Regions from separate parts of the Microbacterium sp. NPDC055665 genome, predicted to be linked through region 2. Evidence: predicted binding sites of a transcription regulator. Region 2 holds the regulator's gene; the other holds the start of a gene.
What was found. The regulator HrcA, encoded in region 2, represses chaperone genes, less so after heat shock. The targets are predictions, from matches to a motif close to TTNGCACTCGNNNNNNNCGAGTGCNAA.
Positions count from the first base shown of each region.

Region 1: the regulator HrcA is predicted to act here: its motif matches at 9,362-9,388, upstream of groES (co-chaperone GroES).

Region 1 covers NZ_JBSHGY010000001.1:1,019,045-1,034,744, forward strand. Annotated here, with positions in the region: gene ACWGO6_RS04825 (DUF4190 domain-containing protein) at 1-112, shown strand, start outside; gene guaB (IMP dehydrogenase) at 183-1,685, opposite strand; gene ACWGO6_RS04835 (branched-chain amino acid ABC transporter permease) at 1,937-3,289, shown strand; gene ACWGO6_RS04840 (branched-chain amino acid ABC transporter permease) at 3,293-4,270, shown strand; gene ACWGO6_RS04845 (ABC transporter ATP-binding protein) at 4,260-5,267, shown strand; gene ACWGO6_RS04850 (ABC transporter ATP-binding protein) at 5,264-6,055, shown strand; gene ACWGO6_RS04855 (ABC transporter substrate-binding protein) at 6,471-7,724, opposite strand; gene rarD (EamA family transporter RarD) at 7,869-8,801, opposite strand; gene groES (co-chaperone GroES) at 8,980-9,276, opposite strand; gene ACWGO6_RS04870 (THUMP-like domain-containing protein) at 9,440-10,639, shown strand; gene ACWGO6_RS04875 (hypothetical protein) at 10,662-11,108, opposite strand; gene ACWGO6_RS04880 (hypothetical protein) at 11,382-12,509, opposite strand; gene ACWGO6_RS04885 (hypothetical protein) at 12,514-13,002, opposite strand; gene tsaD (tRNA (adenosine(37)-N6)-threonylcarbamoyltransferase complex transferase subunit TsaD) at 12,999-14,066, opposite strand; gene rimI (ribosomal protein S18-alanine N-acetyltransferase) at 14,063-14,551, opposite strand; gene tsaB (tRNA (adenosine(37)-N6)-threonylcarbamoyltransferase complex dimerization subunit type 1 TsaB) at 14,548-15,165, opposite strand; gene ACWGO6_RS04905 (flagellar assembly protein FliW) at 15,226-15,597, opposite strand; gene ACWGO6_RS04910 (flagellin N-terminal helical domain-containing protein) at 15,594-15,700, opposite strand, start outside.
Region 2 covers NZ_JBSHGY010000004.1:35,859-51,558, reverse strand. Annotated here, with positions in the region: gene ACWGO6_RS11900 (ABC transporter ATP-binding protein) at 1-544, opposite strand, end outside; gene ACWGO6_RS11895 (ABC transporter permease) at 495-1,412, opposite strand; gene ACWGO6_RS11890 (ABC transporter permease) at 1,414-2,394, opposite strand; gene ACWGO6_RS11885 (ABC transporter family substrate-binding protein) at 2,762-4,492, shown strand; gene lepA (translation elongation factor 4) at 4,608-6,461, shown strand; gene ACWGO6_RS11875 (DUF1990 family protein) at 6,492-6,956, shown strand; gene ACWGO6_RS11870 (GIY-YIG nuclease family protein) at 7,208-7,561, opposite strand; gene ACWGO6_RS11865 (DUF1990 family protein) at 7,954-8,607, shown strand; gene hemW (radical SAM family heme chaperone HemW) at 8,607-9,824, shown strand; gene ACWGO6_RS11855 (carboxylesterase/lipase family protein) at 9,844-11,262, opposite strand; gene hrcA (heat-inducible transcriptional repressor HrcA) at 11,366-12,397, shown strand; gene dnaJ (molecular chaperone DnaJ) at 12,435-13,550, shown strand; gene ACWGO6_RS11840 (16S rRNA (uracil(1498)-N(3))-methyltransferase) at 13,553-14,281, shown strand; gene ACWGO6_RS11835 (HIT domain-containing protein) at 14,345-14,695, shown strand; gene ACWGO6_RS11830 (PhoH family protein) at 14,775-15,700, shown strand, end outside.

The DNA of each region.
Region 1 (15,700 bases), on a different contig from region 2:
GGTGATCCTCCTGATCGTGCTCTTCACCGCCTTCGCCGCGCTCATCGGCATGTGCGCGGACCTCGGGCCCGGAGTCTGGGAGGTCGACGGCATCACCTACCGATGCGGCTGACCTGCACCGACGACACACAGCGAGAGGGGCCGGATGCCCACAGCATCCGGCCCCTCTCGCTGTCTGACGACTACTTCTTGTAGTTCGGCGCCTCGACGACGATCTGCACGTCGTGCGGGTGCGACTCCTTGAGTCCCGCAGAGGTGATGCGCACGAACTTGCCGCGCGTCTTGAGCTCTTCGATCGTGCGGGCTCCGACGTAGAACATCGACTGACGGAGTCCGCCGACCAGCTGGTAGGCCACGGCGGCGAGCGGGCCGCGATAGGGGACCTGCCCCTCGATGCCCTCGGGGATCAGCTTGTCGTCGCTGGGGACGTCGGCCTGGAAGTAGCGGTCCTTGGAGTACGAGGTCTGCTTGCCACGCGTCTGCATCGCGCCCAGCGAGCCCATGCCGCGGTACTGCTTGAACTGCTTGCCGGACTGGAAGACGATCTCGCCCGGGGACTCGTCGGTTCCGGCCAGGAGCGATCCGAGCATGACCGCATCGGCACCGGCGACGAGCGCCTTGGCGATGTCGCCGGAGTACTGCAGCCCACCGTCGGCGATCACCGGCACGCCGGCCGGGCGAGCCGCCAGAGAGGCCTCGTAGACGGCGGTGACCTGCGGCACGCCCACACCCGCGACGACGCGCGTCGTGCAGATGGAGCCGGGACCCACGCCGACCTTGACGGCATCGACGCCCGCGTCGACCAGAGCCTGGGCACCCTCACGCGTGGCGACGTTGCCGCCGACGATGTCGATGTGCTCGAACGACGCGTCGGCCTTCAGGCGGCGGACGAGGTCGATGACACCCTGGGACTGCCCGTTGGCGGTGTCGACGACGAGCACGTCGACGCCGGCGTCGCGCAGAGCCTCGGCACGCTCCCACGCGTCTCCGAAGAAGCCGATCGCGGCACCGACGCGCAGACGACCCTGGTCGTCCTTGGTGGCGAGGGGGTACTTCTCGCTCTTGTCGAAGTCCTTGATGGTGATGAGGCCCGCGAGCTTGCCGTCTTCATCGATGAGCGGCAGCTTCTCGACGCGGTGCTTCGCGAAGAGCGCGATGACCTCCCCGGCGGCCACCCCGACGGGGGCGGTGACGAGGTTCTCGCTCGTCATGACGTCTTTCACGAAGGTGCTCTGACGCTCGAAGCCCGAGACGAAGCGCATGTCGCGGTTCGTGATGATGCCGACGAGCTTGCCGTCGTCGTCGACCACCGGCAGTCCCGAGATGCGGTACTTCGCGCACAGGTTGTCGACCTCTTCGACGGTCGCGTCCTGCGTCGTCGTGATCGGGTCGGTGATCATGCCGGACTCGCTGCGCTTGACGCGGTCGACGTGCGCGGCCTGGTCGGCGATGGAGAGGTTGCGGTGCAGGATGCCGATGCCGCCCTCGCGCGCCATCGCGATCGCCATGCGGGACTCGGTGACCGTGTCCATCGCGCTCGACAGCAGCGGGGTGGCGACCGAGATCCGGCGGGTGATCCGCGACGAGGTATCCGCCTCGCTGGGGATGACGTCGGTGTGCCCCGGCAGGAGCAGCACGTCGTCGTACGTCAGTCCGACGAAGCCGAAGGGATCGTGCTGTTCCATGGATTCTCCTTCTGCGCGAGTCGCGCATGTCCGGGTGCGAGGGGGGCGGTCGACGTCGGCCTTTGCGGGGCCGCGGCCCGTATGAAGATTCTAAGCGCGACGCGCCCGAGAACATTCCCGGAGCCGGCCGTTACCGGACCGTTGGACCCGACGGTAGGTGATTCGCAGATCGCACACTACGCTCAAATGCGTCGTCCATCCCTGCGGTTCATACCCGATGCCGCAGTGACAGCACTCACAGTGGAGGTTGCGTGGGACCCACAACAATCGCCGTGCAGCGAAGGCGCCCCTGGGCCGTCATCTGCCTCGGTATCCTCATGGCGCTCATGGCGTTCCTTTTCCTGCCCCCCTCATCGGCGTCGGCCGAGACGACGGACGACGGGCAGGAGGTCACGGACTTCTACTTCGCCGGTGTCGTCACCAACGCGGATGAACCGGTAGAAGGCGTCGTCATGTCCATCGAGGGCAACGGCTTCGAAGCCGAGACCGAGACCGACGCCGAAGGCAAATGGCGCCTCTATGTGCCGGAGATGGAGACGTACACCCTCACGGTGGACGAATCCACGCTGCCGAAGGGTGTCATCGTCGACGCGACCCAGCTCCCCGAGGGCATCCAGCCCGTATCGGGGACCACCGCGTCGTTCGAGCTCGAATTCGGCCTCACGGGCACCAAGATCGTCAACTTCTTCCTCGGAGCGGGCGAGCGGGTCACCGTGTCGTTCCTCGATCAGCTCCTGTCACGCATCGTCGGCGGCTTGAACTTCGGGCTCCTCCTCGGACTCGCGTCGATGGGTGCCGCGCTCATCTACGGCACCACTCGCCTCTCCAACTTCGCCCACGGCGAGATGGTCACGTGGGGTGCCGTGGTCGCGCTGCTGTGCACGACCTTCTGGAACCTCCCCCTCTGGCTCGGCATCATCGCCGCCGTCATCGGCGGAGCCGCGCTCGGGTGGGCGCTGGATGCCGGGATCTGGAAGCCCCTGCGTCGAAAAGGTCTCGGTGTGGTCCAGCTCATGATCGTGAGCATCGGCCTCTCCCTCGCCCTCCGATACGGCATGCAGTACTTCATCGGCGGCAACACCTATCAGCTGCCGGGCGCGAGCCCCGAGCCCATCCGCCTCGGACCCATCTCGCTGTCGTACATCGACATGATCGCGATGGCGACCAGCATCATCGTGATCCTCGGTGTCGCGTTCTTCCTCACCAGGACCCGCACCGGAAAGGCGACCCGAGCGATCTCGGACAACCCGCAACTGGCCGCGGCATCCGGCATCGACGTCGACAAGGTCATCCGCACGGTGTGGATCCTCGCGGGGGCGCTCGCCGCGATCTCCGGCATCCTGTGGGCGTACTTCCGCCCCGGCGTGAAGTGGGACATGGGCATGCAGATGCTGCTGCTGATGTTCTGCGCGATCACGCTCGGCGGCCTCGGATCGGCGATCGGCGCCCTGATCGGCTCGATCATCGTCGGGCTCGCCGTCGAGGTGTCGACCCTGCTGGGCGTGCCGTCGGATCTCAAGTACGCCACGGCACTCGTCGCCCTGATCATCATTCTGCTGGTGCGGCCGCAAGGCATCCTCGGACGCAAGGAAAGGTTGGGCTGACGCATGGACTTCGGAAGCATCTTCGGCAACACCGCCTCCTATCTCTTCAGCCCGACGACGATCGCCTACGCCCTGGCGGCCACCGGCCTCGCCGTGCACTTCGGCTACACCGGCCTGCTCAACTTCGGTATGGCCGCATTCATGGCCATCGGCGGCTACGGCTACGCGATCTCGATCCTGACCTTCGGGTTCCCGTGGTGGGCCGGCGTCCTCGTCGGCATGCTGGGCGGAGCGGCATTCGCGCTCATCCTCGGTATCCCGACCCTGCGCCTGCGCGCCGACTATCTCGCCATCGCGACGATCGCCGCCGCCGAGGTGGTGCGGCTCATGTTCGTGACCGAGCTCTTCAAGGACTGGACGAACTCCGCCGGTGGACTCTCCGGGTACCACCAGAGCTTCCGTGACTCGAACCCGTTCCCGCCGGGAACCTACGGCTTCGGCCCGTGGACGTACAACGCCACTGACCTGTGGGTGCGCGTGGTCGGACTGATCGCGCTCGTCATCGCCGTGCTCGTGGTGTGGGCGCTCATGCGCAGCCCGTGGGGCCGCGTGCTCAAGGGCATCCGCGAAGACGAGGATGCGGTGCGCTCGCTCGGCAAGAACGTCTTCGCGTACAAGATGCAGGCACTCGTGGTCGGTGGTGTGATCGGCGCCGTCGGCGGCATCGTCTTCATCCTGCCGTCGGCGGTGATCCCCGGCAGCTACTCCACGTCGCTGACGTTCTTCCTGTGGACGATCCTCCTGCTCGGCGGCGCGGCCACCGTGCTCGGACCGACGCTCGGCGCGGTGCTGTTCTGGGTGGTGTTCGCCTTCCTCGGCGCACTCCTCCCCGCGATGGCGAACGCCGGATACCTGCCGATGTCCGGCGCACAGGCCGACGTCGTGCGGTACATCGTGATCGGCATCGTGCTGATGCTGATCGTCATTTTCCGCCCGCAGGGCATCCTCGGAAACAAGAGGGAGATGACCTTTGTCAAGTAATGACGACGCGGCTGTCACATCCGCGAAGAGCACGCCCCGCGCGAAGACCCAGGGGCTCGCCGCTGGACCCGCAGCGCCGGGCGTCAAGAAGGTCGACCCGATCCTCGTCGTCGATGCCGTCGAGCGCCGCTTCGGCGGTCTCACCGCGGTCGACGTCGATCACCTGGAGATCCCGCGCGGCGCGATCACCGCGCTGATCGGCCCGAACGGCGCCGGCAAGACGACCCTGTTCAACCTGCTGTGCGGCTTCGACAAGCCGAACAGCGGCACCTGGTCGTTCGACGGCACCAACCTGTCGGGCATCCCCTCGTTCAAGGTCGCGCGGATGGGACAGGTCCGCACCTTCCAGCTGACCAAGTCCCTGTCGCTGCTCACCGTGCTCGAGAACATGAAGCTCGGTGCGAAGGATCAGCGCGGCGAGGGCTTCTGGGCGGGGCTGTTCCCCTTCCTCTGGCGCAAGCAGGATCAGGAGATCGAGGCGCGTGCGCACGAGCTGCTCACCCGCTTCAAACTCGACGCCAAGGAGCAGGACTTCGCCGCATCGCTCTCGGGCGGTCAGCGCAAGCTGCTCGAGATGGCCCGCGCCCTCATGAGCGACCCGACCCTGGTGATGCTCGACGAGCCCATGGCCGGCGTGAACCCCGCGCTCACGCAGTCGCTGCTGGAGCACATCCTCGACCTCAAGGACCTGGGGATGACGGTGCTGTTCGTCGAGCACGACATGCACATGGTCCGGCACATCGCCGACTGGGTGGTCGTGATGGCCGAGGGCCGCGTGGTGGCCGAGGGTCCGCCCGACCAGGTCATGGAGGATCCGGCCGTGGTCGACGCCTACCTGGGCGCGCACCAGGACGTCGATCTCGGGGCCGTCACCGGCCGCCTCCCCGTGATCTCGGAGGAGGACGCGATCCGCATCCGGGAGCAGATCGAGACCGAGGTCGAGGCTGAGGTCGAGGCTGAGGTCGAGGCCGAAGACGTCGAGGAGGAGAAGGCATGACCGACGCATCCGCGCCCACTCCGGCGCCCGCACCCGCCGAGCGCAATGAGATCAAGAACGACGACGTCATCGTCGAGCTGACCGATGTGCATGCCGGGTACCTGCCCGGGGTGAACATCCTCAACGGCGCCAACCTCGTGGCCCACAAGGGCGAGCTGATCGGCATCATCGGTCCGAACGGCGCCGGCAAGTCGACGCTGCTCAAGGCGATCTTCGGCATGGTCGAGATCCGCTCGGGCGACGTCACGGTGAAGGGCGAGAGCATCGTCGGGCTCAAGGCCGACAAGCTCGTGCGCCGTGGCGTGGCCTTCGTGCCGCAGACGAACAACGTGTTCCCGTCGCTCACGATCCAGGAGAACCTGGAGATGGGGCTGTACCAGAACCCCAAGATCTTCGCCGAGCGCCTGGAGTTCGTCAGCAGCATCTTCGGCGAGCTGGGCAAGCGCCTCAAGCAGCGCGCAGGTTCACTCTCGGGCGGCGAGCGGCAGATGGTCGCCATGTCGCGGGCGCTGATGATGGACCCATCTGTTCTACTGCTCGACGAGCCCTCCGCCGGCCTCTCCCCCGTGCGTCAGGATGATGCGTTCATCCGCGTCTCCGACATCAACAAGGCGGGCGTGACGACGATCATGGTCGAGCAGAACGCGCGGCGCTGCCTCCAGATCTGCGACCGCGGCTACGTGCTCGATCAGGGCAAGGACGCCTATGAGGGCTCGGGGCGTGAACTGCTGAACGACCCCAAGGTCATCGGTCTGTACCTCGGCACACTCGGCACCGACGCCGCCTGAGCGCGTCACACGGGGGGATGCCGCGCGGCATCCCCCCGTTCTGTGTGTGTCCCCCGATGCGTGAGCATCCGTCGGGCGCCCTCGCGTGAGCATCCGTCGGGCGCCCTCGCGCGCATCCGTCGGGAGTTCGCGCATCCGTCGGGTACTCGCCCGGCGTTTCTCCCGACATCCGTACAAACTCCCGACGGATGAACCGGGGACATGGACGGGGACGGGGAACCGGACGCGGGCGGGACGGAACGAGCCCGGGACGAGCCGGGAACGAGCCGGACGCGGACCGGGCCGGAACGAGCCGGGGACGAGCCGGGAACGAGCCGGGAACGAGCCGGACGCGGACCGGGCCGGAACGAGCCGGGGACGAGCCGGGGACGACGAAGGCCCCGGATGCCGAGCATCCGGGGCCTCGTCTGTGCGCTTACTTGAGGCGCGTGGTGGTGTTGTCGGCGCCGAACTCGTAGACGCCGATGGCGGCGCCCTTCGGGTCGTTGTTCTCGTCGAACGTGATCTCACCGGAGAGGCCGTCGTAGTCCGCCGTGCCGCCGCCGTTGATGATGTCGGCGCACTCGGCGTACGTGGTGCACTTCTCGCCCTCGTCGCCGCCGCCGGACACGGTGGCCATCTGCTCGGCCATGTCAGCGCCCTCGACGGAGCCGGCGGCCAGAGCCGACAGCGCCATGAGGATGACGGCGTCGTACGCCTCGGCCGAGTAGGTCACGGCGTCGATGGGGTCGTTGCCGTCGGCGGTCCAGACCTCGTTGAGCTGGTCGAGGAAGTCCTGCGGCAGCTCGGCGCCGGCGCGGGTACCCTTCGAGCCCTCGAGGTTGACCGAGACGTCAGTGCCCCAGTCCTTCAGGTTGCCGTCGACGAGGTACAGCGAGCCCGTGTCGACGCCCGCGTTGCCGAGCAGCGGCGCGATGGTCGCGAACTGGTCGTACGAGACGACGGCGACCGCGTCGGGCTTGGCAGCCGCGATCTCGGAGACCTGAGCGTTGAACTGGCCGTCGCCCTGGTTGAAGGATGCATCGGCGACGACCTCGCCACCGGTGCCCTCGAACGTCGACTTGATGGCTTCGAACAGGCCCGTGCCGTAGGGGTCGTTCTGGTAGATGATGCCGAGGGTCTTGTGACCGTCTTCGGCGATCTGGTTGCCGAGGACCTCACCCTGCAGGTTGTCGCTCGGTGCCGTGCGGAAGTACAGCGGGTTGATGCCCGAGAAGTCCGGCGAGGTGTTCGACGGCGAGACGGTGAGGATCCCCGCTCCGGCGTTGCCGTCGAGGATGAGCTTGGTGACGCTCGACGATGCGGCGCCGACCATCGCGGTGATGCCCTCGTTCTGGAGGTTGGTGATCGACGTCTCGTACGCCTTGTTGTCGAGGTCGCCCTCGTCGGCGGTGGTGAGGTCGATGGTCACACCGGCGTCGGCCTCGTTGATCTCGTTGACGGCCAGCTGGACGCCGGCCTCCATCGGTGCACCGAGGAACGCGAGCGAACCGGTCGCGGGAAGCAGCGAGCCGAGCTTGAGCGTCAGATCGACGGCCGGCTTCTCACCGCCTTCGCTCGGCTCGGCGTTCGGCGTGCTGCTGCAGCCGGCGATGACGATGGCGGATGCGCTGATCAAAGCGATCCCGGCGAAGACCTTCGCGGTGCGCGAACCCTTCAATGCGTTCATGATGCTCCCTTGCGTAACTGAACGTGGATTGTGACCACGGGCGGGTGCTCTAACACTAGGGCGTGGGGCCCGCGCACAGGGGGTGCAAGTATTTCGGTGCGTTAACGATCCGACACCGGGTTTCCGGGCCGGAGAACCGCGGGTTCACACCAGTTCGGGCTGCGCGATCCTGCGCCCTCGGCGGGCGGCGATCAGCAGGTCGACGACGAAGACGCCGATCGCGATCCAGACGATGATGAACCCGGCCCAGCGCTCGGGCGGCATGGGCTCGTGCAGGACCGCGACACCGATCACGAACTGCATCACCGGGGTGATGAACTGGATCATCCCGATCACCGTGAGGTTGATCCTCCGGGTGCCCGCCGCGAACAGCAGCAGAGGGACCGCCGTCGCGACGCCGGCGAATGCCAGCAGCACCGCGTGGGCCCATCCGTTCCCGCCCATCGTGAGGCCTGCGGGGGTCGAGGCGACCACGATGAGCTGCACGACGGCGATCGGGATCAGCCAGAACGACTCGAGGGTCAGACCGCTGACGGCGTCCACCGCCGGGCCGATCTTCTTCTTGATGAGCCCGTACACCCCGAACGACGCGGTCAGCGACAGCGCGATCCACGGGAAGGCGCGGTAGGCCACGACGATCACGACCACCGCGATCGCGGCGATGGCGATCGCGGCCCACTGCAGCTTGCGGATGCGCTCCTTCAACACGAAGACACCCAGCAGCACGGTCGTGATCGGGTTGATGAAGTAGCCCAGGCTCGTCTCGACCACGTTGTCGCTGAGGGTTCCGATGAGGAACACCTGCCAGTTGACGTAGATCAGCAGACCGGCGAGCGCGGTCCACCCCAGCAGCTTCGGCTGCCGCAGGATCACACCGAACGGCGCCCAGCCGCGCGTGACCGTGAGCAGCAGGAGGCAGAAGACGAACGACAGCAGCACCCGCCACGCGACGACCTCCCACGGACCGGTCGGGACGAGGAGGAGGAAGTAGAGCGGGAGCACGCCCCAGAGGAGGTAGGCGGATCCGGCGTACGCGACTCCGGCGGTCTGAGTGGCGCGGGTCGTCTCGGGGGTCACCGCACAACCCTATTCCCGCGGTGGAGGCGCGGAGTGCGCCGGTCGGCCGCCCCGCGGAGATCGGCAGGAATCGGATGCCCGATGGCGGATGCAGAAGGGGCTCGGATGCACACGCATCCGAGCCCCTTCTGGGACCTGGCCCGCCCTCTTCGAGAGGCACGGAACCGGGTTCAGCAGATCAGCGGACAACGACCGCCAGGACGTCGCGAGCGGACAGGACGAGGTACTCGTCTGCGCCGAACTTCACCTCGGTGCCGCCGTACTTGCTGTACAGGACACGGTCGCCGACGGCGACGTCGATCGGAACGCGGTTGCCGTTGTCGTCGATGCGGCCGGGGCCGACAGCCACGACCTCGCCCTCCTGGGGCTTCTCCTTGGCGGTGTCGGGGATGACCAGGCCACTCGCGGTGGTCTGCTCGGCCTCGACCTGCTGGATGACGATGCGGTCTTCGAGCGGCTTGATGGAAACCGACACGGTCTACCTCTTCTTTCTTGACACTGACACGAAAGACTTGTTCGCACTCTCAACCCGAGAGTGCTAATCCAGTCTATGCGCTGGGCTGGCACTCATGCAATGCGAGTGCCAACGCACGCCGCGATTCACGGGCACGGGCGGGAATTAGGCTGAGGGCGTGAAGATGTCCGAGCTGCGTGCCCTGCTGACCCCCGCCGGTCTCGAACTGCTCGATGCGGTCGGGGCCGTCGAGTCGACGGCCGACGTCGCGCGCGCCGTGTCGCGGCTGCGCGCCGCCGGTCACTCCCCCGAGCTGGTGTCGGCGGTCGTCGGTCAGGCGCATCTGCGATCCAAGGCGTCGGCGAAGTTCGGCCCCTTCGCCGCGCGGATGCTCTTCACCAGAGCCGGGCTCGAGCAGGCGACACGGCTCGGGGTGGCCGCACGACATGCACAGCGGATCCGCAGCGCGGGTTTCACGGCCGTGGCCGACCTCGGGTGCGGGATCGGCGGCGACGCGCTCGCGTTCGCCGGAGCCGGGCTCGATGTGCTCGCCGTCGATGCCGACGAGGTCACCGCCGCCATCGCGGCCTACAACCTCGCGCCCTTCGGAGCGGGTGCGGTGGTGCGGCACAGCACGGCGGAGGACGCCTTCGACGACTCGGAGGCCGGGCGCGCGACCTGGATGGACCCCGCGCGGCGCACCTCCGGGCACAGCGAGACCCGACGCGTGTCCGCCGACGACTACTCCCCCTCGCTGGACTGGGCGTTCGACGTCGCCGCGCGCGTGCCGACGGGCATCAAGCTCGGCCCCGCGCACGACCGCGACGCGCTTCCCGCCGACGCCGAGGCGCAGTGGGTGAGCGCCGACGGCAGCGTCGTCGAGCTGGTCGTATGGAGCGGCGCCCTCGCCCGCGACGGCGTGCGGCGCTCGGCGCTCGTGATCCGGGGCGACCGGTCGCATGAGATGACCGCACCGGCCGACGTCGCCGACGAGCCGGTGCGCGAGCTCGGGGCCTTCTTGCATGAGCCCGACGGCGCCGTGATCCGTGCCCGCCTGATCGGCGATGTCGCCCGGAGCCTCGATGCCGGGATGCTCGACGAGCACATCGCCTACCTCACGTCGGATGCCGCGCTGACGAGCCCGTTCGTGCAGTCGTTCCGCGTGCGCGAGACCCTGCCCGCCAACCCCAAGGCCATCAGCGCCGCTCTCAAGGCGCACGGCATCGGTCGCATCGAGATCAAGAAGCGCGGCGTCGACATCGACCCTGCGACGTTCCGGAAGAAGCTCGTGCTGCGCGGCGATCAGGAGGCCACGCTGATCCTCGCGCGCATCGGCGACCAGCGGCGGGCGATCCTCGCCGATCGGGTTCCTGCCGCAAGCTGACCGCCACCGCGCTCGGACGCGGTCAGCCGTCGTCGCCCGGGTCCGGGATCTCGATCTGCTCACCCGGCGACACCTGAATCATGTAGGGGTCGTCGACGGCCTCGAGTTCCTCGGTCTCGAGTTCCTCGGCCTCGACCGAGACCGTCAGATACGGCGTGTGCTGGCTCGTGAACCGCAGGTCGAGCGCTGTGACCGCTTCTGTGCCGCCCGTCGCCTGGTCGACCGACACGAGCTCCATGCCGAGCCCCTCCGCGACCGCGGTGTCGACGCCCTTGCACACCACGGGACCGGCGGCATCCACGATCAGGCATCGCTCCGTCACTCCCGCATCCGAGAGCCGATCCGCCAGCCACACCGGCGCGCTGCGGAACGTCCCGACGAGCGAGAGACCGAGTTCGAAGCCATCCGTGAACAGCGACTCGGCGCGGTCGCGCACCTCTTCGGGGAACTGGGCCGTGAGCGAATCCACCCCACCCCACCGCTGGATGGCGACCAGCGGCTCCCCCGCGTGTGCGACCGCGTCTCCTGCGCATCCTGCGTCTGCGACTGCGTCTCCTCCGCCTCCTCCGCCTTCGCCTCCGGCGCGCCGTGGGGCTGGATCGGGTCGGGAGCGTCCGCCACATCCGCGGTCGGCTGCGCGGTGCCCCCGCCCTCGAGCGCGCGCAGGCGCTCGGATTCCGCCTCCGTCGGCTGTCCGCCTCGCCCATAGGCCTTCCGTTGCAGCGCCCGGAGCTCCGCGGTGTCAGTCGCCCCCGGCACCGGAGGTGCCTCCCTCCCGGGTGATCACCAGATACCCGGGCCCCTGATTCGACCTCATCTCGAAGTTCGTCACGCCACCCGTCTCGGCGTCGACGACGTTGAGCACGAGACTCGAGGCCTGCTCCTGCATGGTCTGCGGGTCGGCGCAGGCGACCGGAGCCTCATCGGTCGATCCGTCGTAGATGAGGCACTGATTCTGCGACTCGATCTGCACCGCCGTCCAGATGGGCACGTCGCCGTCGTAGCCGACCACCCAGAGCGAACCGGCCTGGAACCCGTTCTCGGCGAGTCGAGCCGCTGTCTCCGATTCGGCCTCGTTCGCGTAGGTGATGCCGCTGTCGGTCGGGTCGAAATCGTAGGCGCTCACCGCGACTGCGGGTTCGCCCGACGCGGTGAACAGCAGCTGCGCACTGACCTCTCGCTGCAGAGCTCCATCGCCCTTGACCGAGATCGAACCGTAGATCCCGGTCTCGGCGAGAACCTCGGTACGGTCGCACGACGGAACCGTCGCCTCACCCGTGCCCAGGATCAGGCAGGTGCGCTCCTTCGCATCCTTCGTCGCCGTCCAGATGACCACGTCCTCTTGGACGCCGAGCGCGCGGATCGAGCCGGGGTCGTACACACCGGCCGCGACGAGCTCGTTCTGCCATGTCTGCTGCTCGGCGGTCAGCTCCACCGCCGCGGCTCCGGACCGGCCGAACGCGAGCCAGCCGACACCCACCCCGATCGCGAGCACCACGACGGCTGCGAGGGCGACCGGCCGCCAGCGCGTGCGCAGCAGGGAGAACAGGGAGCGCCAGGACGACGATGCGGATGCGGTTGCATCGACCGCGTCATCGCTCGCTGCATCGGCGGACGCCGCCACAGCCGCATCCTCCGCCTCACCCTCGCCGACGGAGACATCGGCGTCGTCATCGGCCGGTGCCTCATCCGACTTGCGCTGGTCGGACACGGCGTGCTCGGCGTCCGGTCCGGCCCCGGCTGCCGGTGCGAGTCGACGGTCCTCCAGCTCCCGAAGACGTTCGGCTTCGGCCGCCGTCAGCGAGGAATCGCGCCCGTACGCCCGTGCCTGCAGGGAGCGCAGCTCCTCCGACTCCTCCGGCTCGAGCATCCGCTCAGCCGAGCTTCTCGAACTGCATGCCGGCCCAGACCAACCAGCCCAGGCTGTACACCGTCGCGCAGAGCCCGAGCACGAGCGCCCACATCGCGATCGCGCGACTCTCGAGCGGACGACGCAGCGACATGATCGCCGCGATCACCGCCACAACTGCGACGGGGATCCCCCAGCCGACGAAGAACGACGCCCCGAGGGCGACGATCGCGGCGAGCAGTGCCCAGGGTGCGAGCCGGGTGTCGTCGACGGGGATGGCACCGGTCGTCGGCTCCCACTCCGCCTCGCCCGGGGCATCGATATCGGGCCCGCTCACCACCACCGGCTCGATGCCGACGGGCCCGGTGGGGAGTTTCGTGTAGCCGTCGCGCCGGGCGCCCGGCAGCCGAGGCGCTGCTCCGGGATGCTGCTCGACCTCGTGACTGGCGCGTTCGACGCGCGCCCGCGGCGCCTGGGGAGTCTTCGCGTCGGGCGAGCCCGAGACATCGCTCATGCGGGCACCGCCTCGGCGATCTGGATCTCGGTGACCGGGAGGGTCGAGTCCGCCCCGAACGCCAGTGTCGACGGTCGGCGGCCCGAAGAGATCAGCTCGGCGGCCAGCGCGGCGATCATCGCGCCGTTGTCGGTGCACAGCGACAACGGCGGGATCCTCACCGTGACACCCGCCTCGGCGGCACGTCGGAGCGCGACCTCACGCAGCCGACGGTTCGCGATCACCCCGCCGCCCAGGAGCAGGCGCGGCACCCCCAGATCGGCGCAGGCCGCGAGCGCCTTGGTCACCAGCACGTCGACGACCGCCTCGCGGAAACTCGCGGCCACATCGGCCACCGGCACCTCGACCCCGTCGGCTTCGCAGCGCTCGACCCACCGCGCGACGGCGGTCTTCAGCCCCGAGAACGAGAAGTCGTACCGATGCTTCGCCAGATCCGATGCGCGGGAGAGACCCCGCGGGAACCGGATCGCATCCGGGTCTCCGTCGGCCGCCGCTCGGTCGATCTCCGGGCCGCCGGGGTACGGCAGCGACAGCAGGCGGGCGACCTTGTCGAAGGCTTCGCCGGCAGCGTCGTCCATCGTCTCCCCGAGCAGTTCGACGTCGGTGGTGAGGTCGCGGACGTGCAGCAGGGACGTGTGGCCGCCGGAGACCAGCAGCGCGATGGTCGGGTACTCGAGCGGCGCGGAATCGGCCGTGAGGATGTCGGCGGCGATGTGTCCCACGAGATGGTTGACGGCGTACAGCGGCTTGTCGATCGAGACGGCCAGGCCCTTCGCCGCTCCCACTCCGACCATCAGGGCGCCGGCGAGACCGGGACCGCTCGTGACGGCGACGGCATCGAGGTCGTCGAGACGCACCCCCGCCTCGGCGAGCGCCGCATCGATCGCGGGCTGCAGTGCCTCGAGGTGGGCTCGAGCGGCGACTTCGGGCACGACGCCGCCGTAGCGGGCGTGCTCGTCCATGCTCGACGCGATGGTGTTCGAGAGCAGGGTGCGCCCGCGGACGATGCCGATGCCCGTCTCGTCGCAGCTCGTCTCGATGCCGAGGACCAGCGGCTCGCTCATGCCTTCGCCTCCTCGGAAGTGTCGTGCGACGCCGGGTGTCGGCGCAGTTCCAGACGCATCACGATCGCGTCCACGTCGTCCGGCTGATAGTAGCGGGGACGGCGGCCGATCTCTTCGAAGCCCTCCGCGAGGTACAGCCCCTCTGCGGCGGGGTTGTCGGCCCTGACCTCGAGGAACACCTCACGGGCGCCCCGCTCCGCTGCGGCGGCGAGGAGGGCACGCAGGAGCGCGCGGCCCCGACCCTGCCCCCGGTGCTCGGCGAGGAGCGCGATGGTCTGGATGTCGGCGTCGGCACTGCCACGCAGGGCGCGCACTCCGCCGTAGCCGATGATCGCGTCGTCGTGCTCGTCGACGAGGTAGCGGCCGTGCGGGCTCGCGAGCTCGGCCGCCATCGTCTCGCGGCTCCACGCGTCGGTCGGGAAGGACCGCTCCTCGATCGTCATGATCGCGTCGAGGTCGTCCACGGTGGCGTCGCGGAGGGTCATGAGCCGACCTTCTTCGGCGCGCCGGGCACCGTCACGTCGGGGTGGCGCATGTACAGCGGCTCGTCGCCCGTGAGCACTCGGCCGGCGGCGAGGGCGCGTGCTCCGACGCGCGCCAGGTCCACCGCCGACAGCGTCGCGACGTCGACGCGGCGAACACCCTCGAGGTGGGCGTCGGCGTCCGCCGCCCGCACGAGGACGGTCTCGGCGACCACGTGCGGGATCCCATCGGCATCCAGCCCGTCGAAGACCGTGATCGCGACCTCGCGACGGCGGGCGTCGGTGACGATCGCGAACGGCTGTGTCTCGGTCTCGAGCGCGGTGAGCGCGGCAGCCAGGTGGCTGGGAACCGGGACGACCGGGATGTCGCGTCCGAGCGCGAAGGCGCGGGCCGCGGCGATGCCGATGCGGAGACCGGTGAAGGGGCCGGGGCCCATGCCCGCGACGACATGCGTCACCTCACCGGGACCGGCATCGGCGAGCGCCTCGACGAGCAGGTCGCCGATCACCTCGGCATGGCCCAGCGGGTCGACGGCTGCCGCCTCGGCGCGTCGCGCCCCGTCGGCATCGATGAGGGCCACAGCAGTACCCAGGGAGGTGTCGACGGCAAGGATCACGTCTCCAGGGTAGCCGTGCATGCGCTGTGAGAGCGGCCCGGGCCGCCCGCTGCCGCCGCCTCAGCCCAGCGGAGCGCGGAGCGGGTAGTCCTGATCCTCGAGGATCACCTGCGACGCGGCTCCTGTGCTGCGATTGACGATCACGGGAGCCATCAGGTTCACGCTCACGCCTTCTGCGGAGGGGTGGGCTACCACGAGGACCAGCGCATCATCGGCCGAGCCGAGCGCCAGGCTCTCGGCCTGCTCGTCGGAGAGGATCGGCGCGTACTCGCCGAGCACGGTCCGGGGGTCGACCAGGTACAGCCGCAGGTCCACGTCGTCCACGGCCCGCATCGAGAACAGACCGTCAGCACCGTCGACCGGCGCGAGAGCGAAGTCGACGTGCGGAGCGAGCCCCGGAGGGGGCGTCAGGAAGCTGAGTGCGGCGGTCATCGCAGGAAGTCCATCAGCGAGGGCTGCAGCACGCGGGCGTTGACGGCGAGCGCGGAGCGGTACACGAGCTCCTGCGCCTGCAGACGCACCAGCACCTCGATCG
Region 2 (15,700 bases):
TGGCGATCATCGCACGCTGGCGCATGCCGCCCGAGAACTCGTGCGGGAACGACTTCACGCGTCGGCGGGGCTCCGGGATGCCCACGATGTCGAGCAGCTCGACCGCGCGGGCCTCCAGCGCCTGGGTGCTGAGTCCCGGCTGGTGCAGCTTGAGGCCCTCGATGATCTGCTGGCCGATCGTGTAGACCGGCGTCAGCGCCGAGAGCGGGTCCTGGAAGATCATCGCGATGTCGGAGCCGCGCATCTTCGACAGCTGCCGGTCGGTGGAGCCCAGGAGCTCGGTGCCGTCATACGTGATCGAGCCGGATACCTGGGCGGTACTCGGGAGAAGGCCCATGACCGCCATCGACGACACGGACTTGCCCGAACCGGACTCGCCGACGATCGCCAGGAACTCTCCCCGGTTGACCTCGTAGTTGACGCCGCGCACCGCGTGGACGGTGCGGGCCTTCGTCTCGAAGGTGACGTTGAGGTCGCGGACGCGAAGCAGGGGTTCAGGCACGGTTGTTCTCCGAGGTCGGGTCGACGGCGTCACGCAGGGCATCTCCGAGCAGACTCGACGCGAGCACGGTGGCGACGAGGATGATCGCCGGCGGGATGAAGAGCCAGGGACGGGTGGTCGCCGCGGCGCTTCCCGCAGCGAGCAGCGTGCCGAGCGACACGTCGGGCGGCTGGATGCCGAAGCCGAAGTAGCTCAGCGTGGTCTCGGCGAGGATCGCGGCGCCGACACCCAGCGTCGCGTCGATGATCAGGAGCGAAGCCACGTTGGGGATGATGTGCCGGCGGATGATCGTGAAACCGCCGACGCCCATGAAGCGCGCCGCCTTGACGTAGTCGCGCTCGCGCAGCGACATGGTCTGACCGCGGATGACCCTCGCGAGCACCATCCAGCCGAAGAGGGGGAGGAACACGACGAGCGCGACCCAGGCCAGGTCTTTGAACAGGGGGCTCAGCAGGACCAGGATGTAGAAGCTCGGCAGCACGAGGAGCAGGTCGATGATCCAGACGATCACCCGGTCCCATGCCCCGCCGACATACCCGGCGATCGCGCCGACGAGCCCGGCGATGATGGCCGTGACCGGTCCGACGATGAGGCCGATGAGCAGGGACTTCTGCAGGCCGGCCATCGACTGGGCGAAGATGTCCTGGCCGATCGTGTCGGTGCCGAACCAGTGGTCGAGGCTCGGACCCTTGTTGAACGACAGGTAGTCCTGATCGGTCGCGGACCACGGGTAGAGCAGCGGGCCGACGTAGGCGAGCAGGAACATCAGCACGAGCACGCCGGCGCCGATCCAGGCGCGCTTGGTCGAGAAAGTGCGGACCAGGATCAGCCGCCACCGGGGGATCGACGGAGACTCCTCGTTCTCCGGCTCGAGCGGCGGAGCGTCGAGCTGTGTGGGATCGAGCGTCATGTCACATCCTCACTCGGGGGTCGAGGGCCGCGTAGAGGACGTCGGCCAGCGTGCCCGCGATGAGCACCAGGATCGCGGCGAACAGGATCGAGCCTGTCGCGGCGTTGATGTCGTTGTTCGACACGGAGTCGATGAGATATTCGCCCATGCCGTGCCAGCTGAAGATCTTCTCCGTCACGGCCGCGCCCGCCAGGATGGTGCCGAACGAATAGGCGAAGAAGGTCGACATGGGGATCAGCGCGACGCGCACGCCGTGACGCATGATGGCGGATCCGCGGGTCCGCCCCTTCGCGCGTGCCGTACGGATGAAGTCCGAGGAGAGCACGTCGAGCATGGCGCTGCGCTGGTACCGGGAGTAGGAGGCCGCCGCGGTCACGGTGAGCGCGATCGTGGGCAGCAGCAGATGCGCTATTCGATCGCCTATGACGGGCCAGAACCCGGTGACCCCGACGCTGTACTCGCCGGTGAAGTTGATGAGCTGCTGACCGGACGCGTTGTTGACCCAGGTCGCGCCGATCATGAGGAGCACCGCGATCACGAAGATCGGGGTCGCGAGCACCGTGAACGACGCGTAGGTGATGATCTGATCGCTCGCGCGGTACTGCCGGATGGCCCCCCACACGCCGAGCAGAATTCCGAAGACCGCTCCGAGAATGGTGCCGATGATGAGAAGTCGGAGGCTCGTGCCGGCACGTTCGATGATGTCGGCCGTCACCTCGGTGCTGCGAGTGGAGATCCCCAGGGAGCCGGTGGTGACGAACTGCACGAGCCAGTCCCACATGCGCTGCAGCAGGGAGACGTCGGGGTTGACGCCCATCTTGTCGAGCGCCGCGTCGATGCTGGACTGCGGGACGGGGGGATTCTTGCCGAGGAACCGTGCCGCCGGCTGAAGAGTGGTGGAGACGAGTGCGTAGCCGGCCAGGGTGGCGATGACGGTGAGGATGAGATAGTTCACCAAACGCTTGGCGATGAATCCGATCATGGAGCTCCTTCGGCGCGGGATCGCCGCGCAGCCGACATCTGTTGCGGCCTCGCTACTCTAGGCACCCGAGACCGTCTTTCCAAAACGCCGGCATATCCCCTTCGATCGCCGGCAGGCTCCCCATGTTGCCATGTTCACGGCGGTCGGGCCGACGCGACGCGATGTCAGCCACGGCGCGACCCCGTTTCACCCCGCACGACGATGCGGTTTGAACGACAACTAGGTAACGATCCGGACAACACGGGCCTGACATGCCGGTGTACGGGGCGATCATCGATGATGTTGCTCCATAGCCGGTCGCTGTCTTCGGTCTCCGGTTCGGACGAGTCCTGTGCAGTCTGCACGAAACGATAGAAGGGGGAGATCGATGAAGTCGAACTCCAAGAAATGGGCGGCCCTCGCCGGAATCGCCGGCGTCGCGCTGGCGCTCTCTGCGTGCGCGCCCGCTACGAACGGCGGAGGAGACGGCGACGGCGGTTCCTCGCCGGAGGCGCTTCCCGCGACCGGCTGGGTCGCCGCTGACCGCGACGCCATCAAGGACGGCGGCACGCTGAACCTGCCGCTCGACGAGACGCCGGCCAACTGGAACCTCTACAACCTCGATGCCGGCACCGTCGACGACAACACGATCTCGAGCCTGTTCACCCCCGGCTTCGTGGTCATCAAGGAGGACGGCAGCTGGGAAGCCGACCCGAACTTCGCCACGTCGGTCGAGCTGAAGAGCGAGGACCCCCAGGTCGTCGAGGTCAAGGTCAACCCTGACGCCGTCTGGTCCGATGGCACCCCCATCGGTGTTCAGGACTTCCAGGGCCAGTTCAACGCCCTCAACGGCAAGAACGAGGCGTTCGCCCCGACCTCCACCAACGTCTGGTCGGACGTCGCCTCGATCGAGGCCGGCGAGAACGACCAGGATGTGCTGATCACGTTCGCGAACAAGAACGCCGACTGGCCTTCCATCCTCGGCACCGGCACGATCTACCCCCGCTGGCTCACGGCGACCCCGGAGAGCTTCAACACGGCATGGGCGAACGGTCCGTTCGCTGCCGACGGCTCGACCTACGTCTCCGGCGGTCCGTTCATCGTGAGCAAGTTCGACGCGACCGGCAAGACGATCACGTTCGAGCCGAACCCCACGTGGTGGGGCGACAAGCCGAAGCTCGACACGATCAACTACAAGGCCACGGACCGCTCGACGGTCGGCCAGGCGTTCGCCAACAAGGAGTTCGACGCGATCCCGATCAACTCCAGCGTCGACACGCTCGAGTCCGCGAAGGCACGCTCCGACTCCGAGATCCTGAACTCGAAGGGCGTCACGTACAGCCACGTCACGCTCAACGGCACCGCCGGCGTGTTCGAGGACGTCGCCGTCCGTCAGGCCTTCGCGAAGTCGCTCGACCGTCAGATCATGGCTCAGGCCGTCATCGAGCCGCTGGGCGTCGAGCCCGAGGTCCTCAACAACCTCATCTTCCTCAACGGTCAGAACGGCTACGAAGACGACAGCGCGGACATCGCGTTCGACGTCGACGCCGCCAAGAAGCAGCTGGAAGACGCGGGCTGGGTCGAGGGTGACAAGGGCATCCGCGAGAAGGACGGCACCAAGCTGACCGTTCGCCTCGTGATCCCCTCGGAGACCCCGAACTCGGCGATCCTCTCGCAGCAGATCCAGCCGATGGCCGCCAAGGCGGGCTTCGACGTCAAGATCGACACCGTCCCGTCGGCAGACTTCTTCACGAAGTACATCACGACCGAGACGCGTGACTTCGAGGCGACGATCTTCGCGTGGCAGGGTACGCCGTTCCCGATCTCCTCGACGGAGTCGATCTTCAGCCCGGCCGACTCGGGTCAGAACTTCCCCGGCGTCGCGGATGAGCGTCTGGATGGTCTCTGGACGGAAGCCAACGCTGAGCTCGACCCCGAGGCACGTCTCGAGATCGCCAAGGAGATCGACAAGATCATCATGAGCGAAGCCGTGACGATCCCGCTGGCGGCACGTCCGAACCAGTACGCGATCGCCGACGGTCTCGTGAACTACGGTCCTTCGCAGTTCGAGTCGACCACCGGCACGAACTTCTGGCAGAACGTGGGCTGGGCCAAGTAAGCCCCGTTCGCACCACACACTGGGCGGTCCCCTCGGGGGCCGCCCAGTGTGCTTTCCCGGCGGAGCATCACGCGAATCGGGGTTTGCCGCCGCCTGACCGTAGAATCGAGGGGACATGTCCCCACGCGCTCTCACACCTCTTCAGCCTGCCTCGACGCCGGCTGCGCAGATCCGCAATTTCTGCATCATCGCCCACATCGACCACGGCAAGTCCACCCTCGCCGACCGGATGCTCCAGATCACCGGTGTCGTCTCGGATCGTGACATGCGGGCGCAGTACCTGGACCGGATGGACATCGAGCGCGAGCGCGGCATCACCATCAAGAGCCAGGCCGTGCGGATGCCGTGGGAACTCGACGGCCAGACCGTCGCCCTGAACATGATCGACACCCCTGGCCACGTCGACTTCACCTATGAGGTCTCGCGCTCGCTCGCGGCCTGCGAAGGCGCGATCCTGCTCGTGGATGCGGCGCAGGGCATCGAGGCCCAGACGCTGGCGAACCTCTACCTGGCGCTGGAGAACGACCTCCACATCATCCCGGTGCTGAACAAGATCGACCTCCCGGCCGCCGACCCCGAGAAGTACGCGAAGGAACTCGCCTCCCTCATCGGCGGCAAGCCGGAAGACGTCCTCCGCGTCTCGGGAAAGACCGGGGTCGGTGTCGAGGAGCTGCTCGACCGGCTCGTGCAGGAGATCCCCGCCCCGAAGGGCGATGCGGATGCGCCGGCGCGCGCGATGATCTTCGACTCGGTCTACGACGCCTACCGCGGTGTGGTCACCTATGTGCGCATGGTGGACGGCAGCCTCTCGCCCCGCGAGCGCATCCAGATGATGTCGACCGGAGCGAATCACGAAGCGCTCGAGGTCGGTGTGTCGAGCCCGGAGCCGACCCCGACCAAGGGACTCGGCGTGGGCGAGGTCGGCTACCTGATCACGGGCGTGAAGGACGTGCGCCAGTCGAAGGTCGGCGACACGATCACCACATCACGCAAGCCCGCCTCCGATGCCCTGCCCGGCTACACCGACCCGAAGCCGATGGTGTTCTCGGGTCTGTACCCGATCGACGGCAGCGACTACGCGGAGCTGCGTGAGGCACTCGACAAACTGAAGCTCTCGGACGCGTCGCTCGTGTACGAACCCGAGACGTCGGTGGCGCTCGGGTTCGGCTTCCGCTGCGGCTTCCTCGGGCTCCTGCACCTCGAGATCATCACCGAGCGGCTCGCGCGTGAGTTCGATCTCGACCTCATCACGACCGCGCCCAGCGTGATCTACGAGGTCCTCACGAGTGACACCGGCGAGACCGTCACCGTGACCAACCCGAGCGAGTATCCGGACGGACGCATCGGCTCGGTCTCGGAGCCGATGGTGAAGGCGGCGATCCTGCTTCCCAAGGACTACGTCGGCACCGTCATGGAGCTGTGCCAGTCCCGCCGCGGAACGCTGCTCGGCATGGAGTACTTCTCGGAGGAGCGCGTCGAGCTGCGCTACAACATGCCGCTCGGCGAAATCGTGTTCGACTTCTTTGACCAGCTGAAGTCGAAGACGCAGGGGTATGCCTCGCTCGACTACGAGCCCTCCGGACAGCAGGAGGCCGACCTGGTGAAGGTCGACATCCTGCTCCAGGGCGAGAAGGTCGACGCGTTCAGCTCGATCGTCCACCGTGACAAGGCATACGCCTACGGCACGATGATGGCCGAGCGGCTGCGCAAGCTCATCCCTCGCCAGCAGTTCGAGGTTCCGATCCAGGCCGCGATCGGTGCGCGCATCATCGCCCGTGAGACGATCCGCGCGATCCGCAAGGACGTGCTCGCCAAGTGCTACGGCGGTGACATCACCCGCAAGCGCAAGCTCCTCGAGAAGCAGAAGGAGGGCAAGAAGCGCATGAAGATGGTCGGTCGCGTCGAGGTCCCCCAGGAGGCGTTCATCGCCGCGCTGTCGGGTGACGTCGAGGGCAAGGACAAGAAGTAGCGCGTGCCGCTGCCGGTGTACGAGCGCGGGATGACACGTCATCCAATCGCGACTGCGCCTGATGGGATGCGGATCTCCGAGCACTCGACCGTGGTCGACCCGGCGGCACGCGATGCCGTCGCCGCGCTGGTGAGTTCGTGGGAGTTCAAGCGCCGCGCTGGGTTCGAGGTGCCTGACACTGCACCCGCGCCTGGGCTCGAGGGCACGCTCGCGAAGCGTCTCTTCGGCGTGCGCTTCGTCGAGCCGGTGAGGATCGTCTGGGCGGATGAGAGCGGGTTCGGGTACGAGACGCGTCCTGGGCATCCGATCTACGGAGAGGAGTCGTTTCGGATCGATGAGAACGGCGTGTTCACTGCGCGATCCATCTCGTCTCCGTCGACCTGGTTCTGGAGTCTGCTCGGCCCGGCGCTGCGCATGGTGCAGCGGGCGACCCACGCGCGCTACGTGCAGATCGTCCGGGATGCAGCCGCCGCTTCCCCCTCCCTGGGGCGCTGAGCTTCTCCCTCCCTGGGTCGCTGAGCTTCCCCCTGCCTGGTTTGCTGAGCTTCCCCCTGCCTGGTTCGCTGAGCTTCCCCCTCCTGGTTCGCTGAGCTTCCCCCTCCTGGTTCGCTGAGCTTCCCCCTGCCTGGTTCGCTGAGCTTCCCCCTGGCTGGGTCGCTGAGCTTCCCCCTGCCTGGGTCGCTGAACTTCCCCCTGCCTGGGTCGCTGAACTTCCCCCTGCCTGGGTCGCTGAGCTTGTCGAAGCGTCAGGTCGCGTCCCTGGGGTGCTGAGTCTCCGTCTCCCCGTGCCGCTGAGCGTGTCGAAGAGTCCCGACTCCGGTTGACCTCGACAGGGCTGGTAAGTCATGCCCACGGTTCTCGATGAGGGCCAGCTTCTTGCGGCGACTCCATCCCTGGAGTTGTTTCTCCCGGAAGAACGCCGCATCGACCGTCTCGAAATGCTCTGCGTACACGAGCACGACAGGTCGCCTTCGTCGCGTGAACTCTGCGGCGAACTGATCGTCGTTGTTGTGCTCCCAGACGCGCGCTTCCAGATCGCCGTTGGTGCTTCCCGTATAGAAGCTGTCGTCAGTGCACCTGAGGATGTATGTCCACGCCATGATCCATGGTCGCGCGCACCGAGATCGCCCACGACCGGGTGTGGATAACCGTGGCCCTTCGACAGGCTCAGGGACCCAGGGTGACAGGCTCAGGGGCCCAGGGGCGGCCCTTCGACAGGCTCAGGGACCCAGGGTGACAGGCTCAGGGGCCCAGGGGCGGCCCTTCGACAGGCTCAGGGACCCAGGGGTGACAGGCTCAGGGGCCCTAGGGCGGCCCTTCGACAGGCTCAGGGACCCAGGGGTGACAGGCTCAGGGACCCAGGGGCGACAGGCTCAGGGACCCAGGGGTGACGGGCTCAGGGACCCAGGGGCGACGGGCTCGGTACCCGGGATGTGTCGCCGTGCGGCGCGTGGGGGTGTTCGCCCAGGTAACGGGAAGTAGGCTGGAACTCATGCGGCGCGGGACTTTCCGAGACGACACGGTGGACTATGCGGCCGTGGGTGCGACCCACGCGCCCGATCTGATGCAGTACCCGCCGGAGCGCAGCATCCCGGCGGAGGAATCCTGGCGGATCGGCAGCGGCCTCGAGCGCTTCCAGACCGCCGGTGACGCGCTCCTGTCCTGGACGGCTCAGCGCGCGGCCGGACTCTCCGTCGAAGACGTGCGGCCAGCGCCGGGTCCCGCCTATGCGGGGGTGAGCTTCGACGCCGAGGGCAACCCGATCGCGCCGAGCAAGCGCGACGTCGAGCCTCGCTACGACGCGGAGGGAATGCCGTACGTGGGCGCGGGGATGACGCTTCATCTGCGTGGGCGCGTCGGAAGCATGCGTGCAGACGCGGAGCTTCGCGTGATCTCCGTGACCGAGGAGACCCGCCGCATCGGCTTCGTCCTCGGCACGGTCGGCGGATCGGTCGTCCGCGGCGAAGAGTCGTTCGACGTCGACTGGCGGGAAGACAACGACGAGGTCTGGTTCACCGTCCGCGCGTTCGACGCTCCCCATGCGCTCGCGTACCGGCTGGTGCCTGCGCTCGTCAAACGCCGCCGTCGTGAGCTCTTCGCGCGCTACCTCCGCGCGATCTCGCCGCTGTACGCGACCCCCCTGTGATGGCGGGACCGCTTCCTCTGGGAGACCCTGCGCCGGCGGACGGGCATCTGCCCGACGACCTTCCCGTCGACACGAGCGTGCCGTTCTCGGCCTACCTGCACATCCCGTTCTGCACGGTGCGCTGCGGCTACTGCGACTTCAACACGTACACCTCGACCGAGCTCCGCGGCGCCAAGCAGGAGGACTACGCATCGACGCTGGTCTCCGAGATCGACCTCGCCCGCCGGGTGCTGGCCGACGCGGGAGCGCTACGGCCGATGGACACCGTCTTCTTCGGCGGAGGGACGCCCACGCTGCTGCCGGCCGGCGACCTCGCTCGGATGCTGGAGGCTGCGACCTCAGCCTTCGGATTGGCGGAGGGCGCGGAGGTCACCGTCGAGGCGAATCCCGATACGGTGACGCCCGCGGTCGCGCGCACGCTGGCCGCCGCCGGTGTCACGCGGATGTCGGTCGGCATGCAGTCGGCCGTGCCGCACGTGCTCGCCTCCCTCGACCGCACACATCGGCCTGAGAACGTGACCACCGCGGTCGCTGCGGCGAAGGACGCCGGTCTCGCCGTCAGCGTCGATCTGATCTATGGGGCGCCGGGGGAGTCGCTCGCGGATTGGGAGGCCTCGCTCGACGCGGCTCTCGCGCTCGAATCCGACCACATCTCCGCGTACGCCCTGATCATCGAGGACGGGACGAAGCTCGCCCGCCAGATCCGCCGCGGAGAGGTTCCGACCCCCGATGACGATCTGCAGGCCGACATGTACGAGCTCGCCGATGCGCGTCTCGCGGCGGGTGGCTTCGACTGGTACGAGGTCAGCAACTGGGCGCGTACGCCCGAGCAGCGCTCGCGACACAATCTCGCATACTGGCGGGGGAGCGACTGGTGGGGCTTCGGCCCCGGTGCGCACAGCCACGTCGCCGGGCTGCGCTGGTGGAACGTGAAGCACCCCGCGGCGTACGCACAGCGGCTCGCGGCATCCGAGTCGCCCGCAGCAGGAACGGAACGGCCGGACGCCGAGTCGCGGACGCTGGAGCGCATCCTGCTGCTGAGCCGCATCCGTGAGGGGATCGCGGTTGACGAGGTGCCCGCCGCGAACCGGAGTCGCGTCGCCGGGCTGATCGCCGACGGGCTCGTGGACCCGTCCGCCGCCATCCGGGGCCGTGTCCAGCTCACGCTGCGCGGTCGACTTCTCGCGGATGCCGTGGTGCGGGAGCTCACCGACTGACCCCCTGATCGGGGGCGGTTCAGCCCGGGAGCAGATCCATCCCCGTCGTTCGGCGCTGTGGCAGCGTCGCACTCGTGGCATCGAAGATCCGCGTCTGTCGGCCGGAGCCGTACACCGGCCAGCCCGGGTCGCCGTTCGTGACGAATCCGATCCAGGCCGCGTTCATCTCGTCCGCGAGCGCCTGCGGCGCGCCGGGGCCCGCCAACCGCACCGTCTCGTCGTCCGTGAGGCGATCGAACACGAACCCGAGCTCCAGTGCGTGCGCGGCGCGCAGATCGCGAACCGGGCTCGGCCACGCGAACTCGTACACGTGGGTGAGATCCGGCCGTGCGGCTGCCAGGCGGCTCAACGGCGCCCGCAGCAGTATGTCCGTGACGAGCTGCCCGAACACCTCGCCCGTGCTCGCTCCGGGGAAGGCCGCACGGTACGCGCGCACCGCACGTCGTGGGATGCGGGAGAGGATCCGCGCGGCCTGCAGCTTCAGCTCGCCGATCCCGGCCAGTGCTTCGGGTGGGAACCACAGGCGGTACTCGTCGGTGTTGCTGCCGATCAGGATCGGTGTGTCGATCTCGCCGAGCACCTCGTGCGGAGAGCGGGGCAGGCTCTCCGGGTCGATGGCGAACTGGAAGCCGGGAGCTCCACCCAGCGGAGAGGATCCGGCGGACTGCGCCTTCCTGGCAGCGAGCAGCTGTTCGGGCGAGACCTCGGCGAACGCGGCGCGGTCGGCGCGGACCCCGAGTCTCTTCGCGAGCTGCGCGGTCACCCGGCCCGCCTTCTTCACCGGTTGCGCAGCGAGCGGCCCGGATTCGATGATGGCGCGATGGATCGGCGCGCGGGAATCCTCTCGCGCGAGAAGCCCGGCGACGATCGCCCCGCCGGCGGATTCTCCCATCGCGGTGATCTGCGCCGGATCGCCGCCGAAGGCGGAGATCTCGCGATGCACCCACGCCAACCCCGCGGCGGCATCGCGCAGGCCCAGGTTCCTCGGCGCATCCTCGAGCACCGAGAATCCCTCCGATCCCAGACGGTAGTTGATCGAGACGAAGACGATCCCCGCCTTCGCGAACACCGTGCCGTCGTAGAGGGGCAGAGCGGCGGTGCCGCGCTCCAGCGCGCCGCCGTGGATCCACAGAAGCACCGGTGCCGCCGAAGCCCCGATCGGCGCCCAGACGTTGGCCGTGAGGATGTCGTCGCCGTCGATGCGCACCGAGCCGAGGAGCTCGCCGATCGCGCCGGCATACGGGAGCTGTGGCGCAGTGGGGCCGAACTGCGTCGCCTCCCGGATGCCCTCCCACGCGCGTGCCGGCTGTGGCGCTCGGAACCTGTTCTCCCCGAACGGCGGTGCGGCATAGGGGATGCCGAGGAAACGGGCGACCCCCTCCTCTTCGGAACCGCGCACGGCGCCGGTCGACAGCGTGGTCTGAGGCGAGGAGGTCATGAGCGTCATCCTAGGGTCGGGTGTCCGCGGTACGGAGAATCCGGAGCTGCACGGGGTAGGATTGGCACTCTGAACGTCCGAGTGCCAGCGGAAGGGAAGGGCGATGGTCACAGAGCGAGGACTCCAGGTTCTCCGCGCGATCGTGCAGGACTACGTCGAGACCCACGAGCCCGTCGGCAGCCGCTCCATCGTCGACCGGCACTCCTTCGGCGTCTCGGCGGCGACGATCCGCAACGACATGGCGCTGCTCGAGGATGAGGAGCTCATCACGGCTCCGCACACCTCGTCCGGTCGGGTGCCGACCGACAAGGGCTACCGCGTCTTCGTGAATCACCTGGCGCAGTTGCGGCCGCTCTCGTCGGCCCAGCGCTCGGCGATCGAATCGTTCCTCGGTGAGCCCGCCGACCTCGACGATCTGATGGTGCGCACCGTGCGGGTGCTGACGCAGCTCACCGGTCAGGTCGCGCTCGCGCAGTACCCGTCGTTCGCACGGGCTCATGTCACGCACGTCGAGCTGGTCGCACTGGCGCCCAATCGACTCCTCATCGTGCTGGTGACGGACGCCGGCGGTGTGTCGCAACGCGTGGCGCTTTTGCCGGAGGCCATCGACGAGGCCGAGATGGCGGTGCTGCGTGCGCGCATGGCCGCCTTGATCACCGGCCACGGCATCGGCGAGGCCTCCGACCGGCTCCAGACCCTGCTGGCCGCGGAAGACGCTCCGAAAGACCTCGTGCTGCGCGCGATCGCGAGCGTCGTCATGGATGAGCTCGGCGGGTTCCGACAGGAGCGTCTGGTGATGGCGGGAGCGGCCACGCTGGCCCGCCGTGAGCAGGACTTCCGCGGCAGCATCCATCCGCTCCTCGAGGCCATCGAGGAGCAGGTGACGCTGCTGCGGCTGATGAGCGAGATGGTGACCGACGAGCACGGGCTCGCCGCCAGCATCGGCACCGAGAATGCGCCGTTCGGTCTGGGCGAGGCATCTATCGTCGCCAGCAACTACGCCGCACCCAGCGGCACCGCGCGCGTCGGCGTGATGGGGCCGACGCGGATGGACTACCCGAGCAACCTCGCTGCGGCGCGGGCCGTCGCCCGCTACCTGTCGCGGATGCTCGACGAAGACGAGGCCGGCCGCTGACGCGGTCGCGCCGGAAGACACACGCAGAAAGGCGATTGTGGCGGACCACTATGAGGTTCTCGGGGTGTCCCGAGACGCTTCCACCGACGAGATCAAGAAGGCGTATCGACGCCTCGCGCGACAGCTGCACCCGGACGTGAATCCCGGTGAGGATGCGGCGGAGAAGTTCAAGCTCGTCACGCACGCGTACGACGTGCTGAGCGACGACGAGTCACGGCGCCGCTATGACATGGGCGGGGGAGACGGCGCTGCCGGCAACTTCGGCGGATTCGGCGGTTTCGGCGACATCTTCGAGACGTTCTTCGGCGCGTCCCAGGGCGGCGGTCGCGGGGCGCGACCCCGCTCGCGCAGGGAGCGCGGCCAGGACGCGCTCGTCCGTGTCACGCTCGACCTCGGCGACGTCGTGTTCGGTGCGCACCGCGACATCGACGTCGACACCGCGGTGCTTTGCGAGACGTGCAACGGCTCCTGCTGCCAGGAGGGGACCTCCCCGGTCACCTGCGACATCTGCGGCGGCTCCGGCCATGTGCAGCGCCAGGTGCGCAGCCTGCTCGGCAACGTCGTCACCTCCCAGCCCTGCGGCACCTGCGAGGGCTACGGCACCACCATCCCGTTCCCGTGCGGCACCTGCGGCGGCCAGGGTCGCGTGCGTTCGCGTCGCACGGTCTCGCTCGACATCCCTGCCGGCGTCGAGACCGGTCTGCGCCTCCAGCTGCCCGGCTCGGGAGAGGTCGGCAAGGCGGGCGGCCCCAACGGCGACCTGTACGTCGAGGTCACGGTCAACGCCCACCCCGCCTTCAGTCGGGAGGGCGACGACCTGCTGGCCACGCTCGAGGTGTCGATGACCGACGCGATCCTCGGCACCGAGACCACGATCCAGGGACTCGACGGCGAGGTCGATCTCGAGATCCGTTCCGGCGTGCAGTCCGGGGACGTCCTGACCATCAAGGGGAGGGGCATCACCCCGCTCCGCGGCACCCAGCGCGGGGACCTCCGCGTGGGCGTGCAGGTGCTGACACCGACCAAGCTCGACTCCGCGCAGCGCGCGCTGATCGAGGACTTCGCGAAGAAGGCCAAGGCACCGGATCCGCAGCTCGCGCAGTTCCAGCCAGGACTCTTCTCGAAGCTCCGCGACCGTTTCCGCAGCCACTGATCATGGCACTGCACTTCCTCGTGGAGTCCTCGGCGGGTGCCGGAGTCGGCGATCTCGTGTCGCTGACGGGCGCGGAGGCGAAGCATGCGGCCGTCGTGCGGCGGCTGCGCGTCGGCGAGGCGGTCACGGTCGGCGACGGCGCGGGTGTGTGGCTGACCGGTGCGGCCGAAGAGGTGTCTCCGAGCCGCGTCGAGGTGCGTATCTCCGACCGCGTCGAGCATCCGGCTCCGAGCCCGCGGGTCGTCCTGGTCCAGGCGCTCGCGAAGGGCGACCGCGATGAGCTGGCCGTGCAGGCGGCGTGCGAGCTCGGGGTCGACGAGATCGTGCCGTGGCAGGCGAGTCGCAGCGTGTCGCGGTGGGAGGGTCCGAAGGCGGTGAAGGGGCGCGAGCGCTGGGCGACCATCGTGCGCGAGGCCGCGAAGCAGGCCCATCGGGCCTGGGTGCCCGAGGTCACCGCCCCCGTCTCGACGAAGCAGCTCGCCGAACGGGCGGCTTCGCAGCGGATGCTGCTGCTCGATCCGACGGCCTCCGTGCGTCTCTCCGAGATCGAGGCTGACGGTCGTGATCTCGTTCTGGTCGTGGGGCCGGAAGGCGGGATCGCCGAGGAGGAGCTCGACTGGCTGACGGCGGCGGGGGCAGAACGCGTGCTCCTGGGCGACACGGTGCTGCGGACGTCCACGGCGGGCCCGGCGGCGATCGCCGTGCTGTCGGTGGCGCTCGGCCGCTGGTGATCCCGGTTCCGGCCGTCGAGGCCCCAGGGCGCCACGGGCGCGGTGATCAGTAGACTTGAGGGCATGACGGAACCCTCGATCTTCACGCGCATTCTGAACGGGGAGATCCCGGCCGAGATCCTCGGCGAGACCGATCGCCTGTTCGCGCTGCGGGACATCGCCCCGCAGGCGCCGGTGCATCTCCTCGTGGTCCCGAAGACCGCGGAGTACCGCGACGTCACAGAACTCGCCGCGGGGGATCCGTCGCTGCTGGCCGAGATGGTGGCGTTCGCCGGGAAGCTGGCCGCCGAGCACACGGAAGACGGCGACTTCCGTCTCGTCTTCAACACCGGCGCGAACGCCGGACAGACCGTTTTCCACGTCCACGCGCATGTGCTGGCCGGGGGATTGACCGAGAAGAGTGTCGGTGCCTGACAACAACGAACCGCAGGAGCGCAGTCTGGGCGGTCGACCGCCCGAGGCGGTCGAGAAGATCTACGCCGACGGCGTCGCCATGGTGCAGCTGCTCGGACCGCAGGACCGGCTGCTGCGGATGCTCGAGAAGGAGCACCGCGATGTGCAGGTGCTCGTGCGCGGCAACGAGATCACCCTCGGCGGCGACGCGGATGCGGTCGCGAAGGCGAAGGCCCTCGTCGAAGAACTGCTCGCCATGACGAGAGCCGGCCATGATCTGGCTCCGAGCGACGTCTCCAGCTCTGCCCGCATGCTGCGCCAGGAGGGCGGTCCGCGGCCGAGCGAGGTCCTGGGCGAGGCGATCCTGACCACGCGCGGCAAGGTGATCCGTCCGAAGACCCTCGGGCAGAAGGAGTACGTCGACGCGATCGAGGAGAACACGATCGTCTTCGGTATCGGCCCCGCTGGTACCGGCAAGACCTACCTGGCGATGGCGAAGGCCGTGCAGGCACTGCAGCGCAAGGAGGTCACGCGCATCATCCTCACCCGTCCGGCCGTCGAGGCGGGCGAGCGGCTCGGATTCCTTCCCGGGACGCTGACCGACAAGATCGATCCGTATCTCCGACCGCTGTACGACGCGCTCAACGAGATGATGGACCCCGAGATCGTGCCGCGCCTCATGGCGACGGGGACCATCGAGGTCGCGCCCCTCGCTTACATGCGCGGGCGCACGCTCAACGACTCGTTCGTGGTGCTCGACGAGGCGCAGAACACCACGCCCGAGCAGATGAAGATGTTCCTCACACGCCTCGGCTTCGGCACGCGCATGGTCGTGACGGGTGACATCACCCAGGTCGACCTCCCGCAGGGCTCCTCCGGACTCCGTCTGGTCACGCGCGTGCTCGACGGCATCGACGACATCCACTTCTCCCGTCTGACCAGCGACGACGTCGTCCGCCACTCGCTGGTCGGACGCATCGTCGACGCATACAGCGAGTACGACGAGAAGCGAACAGCACAGCGATT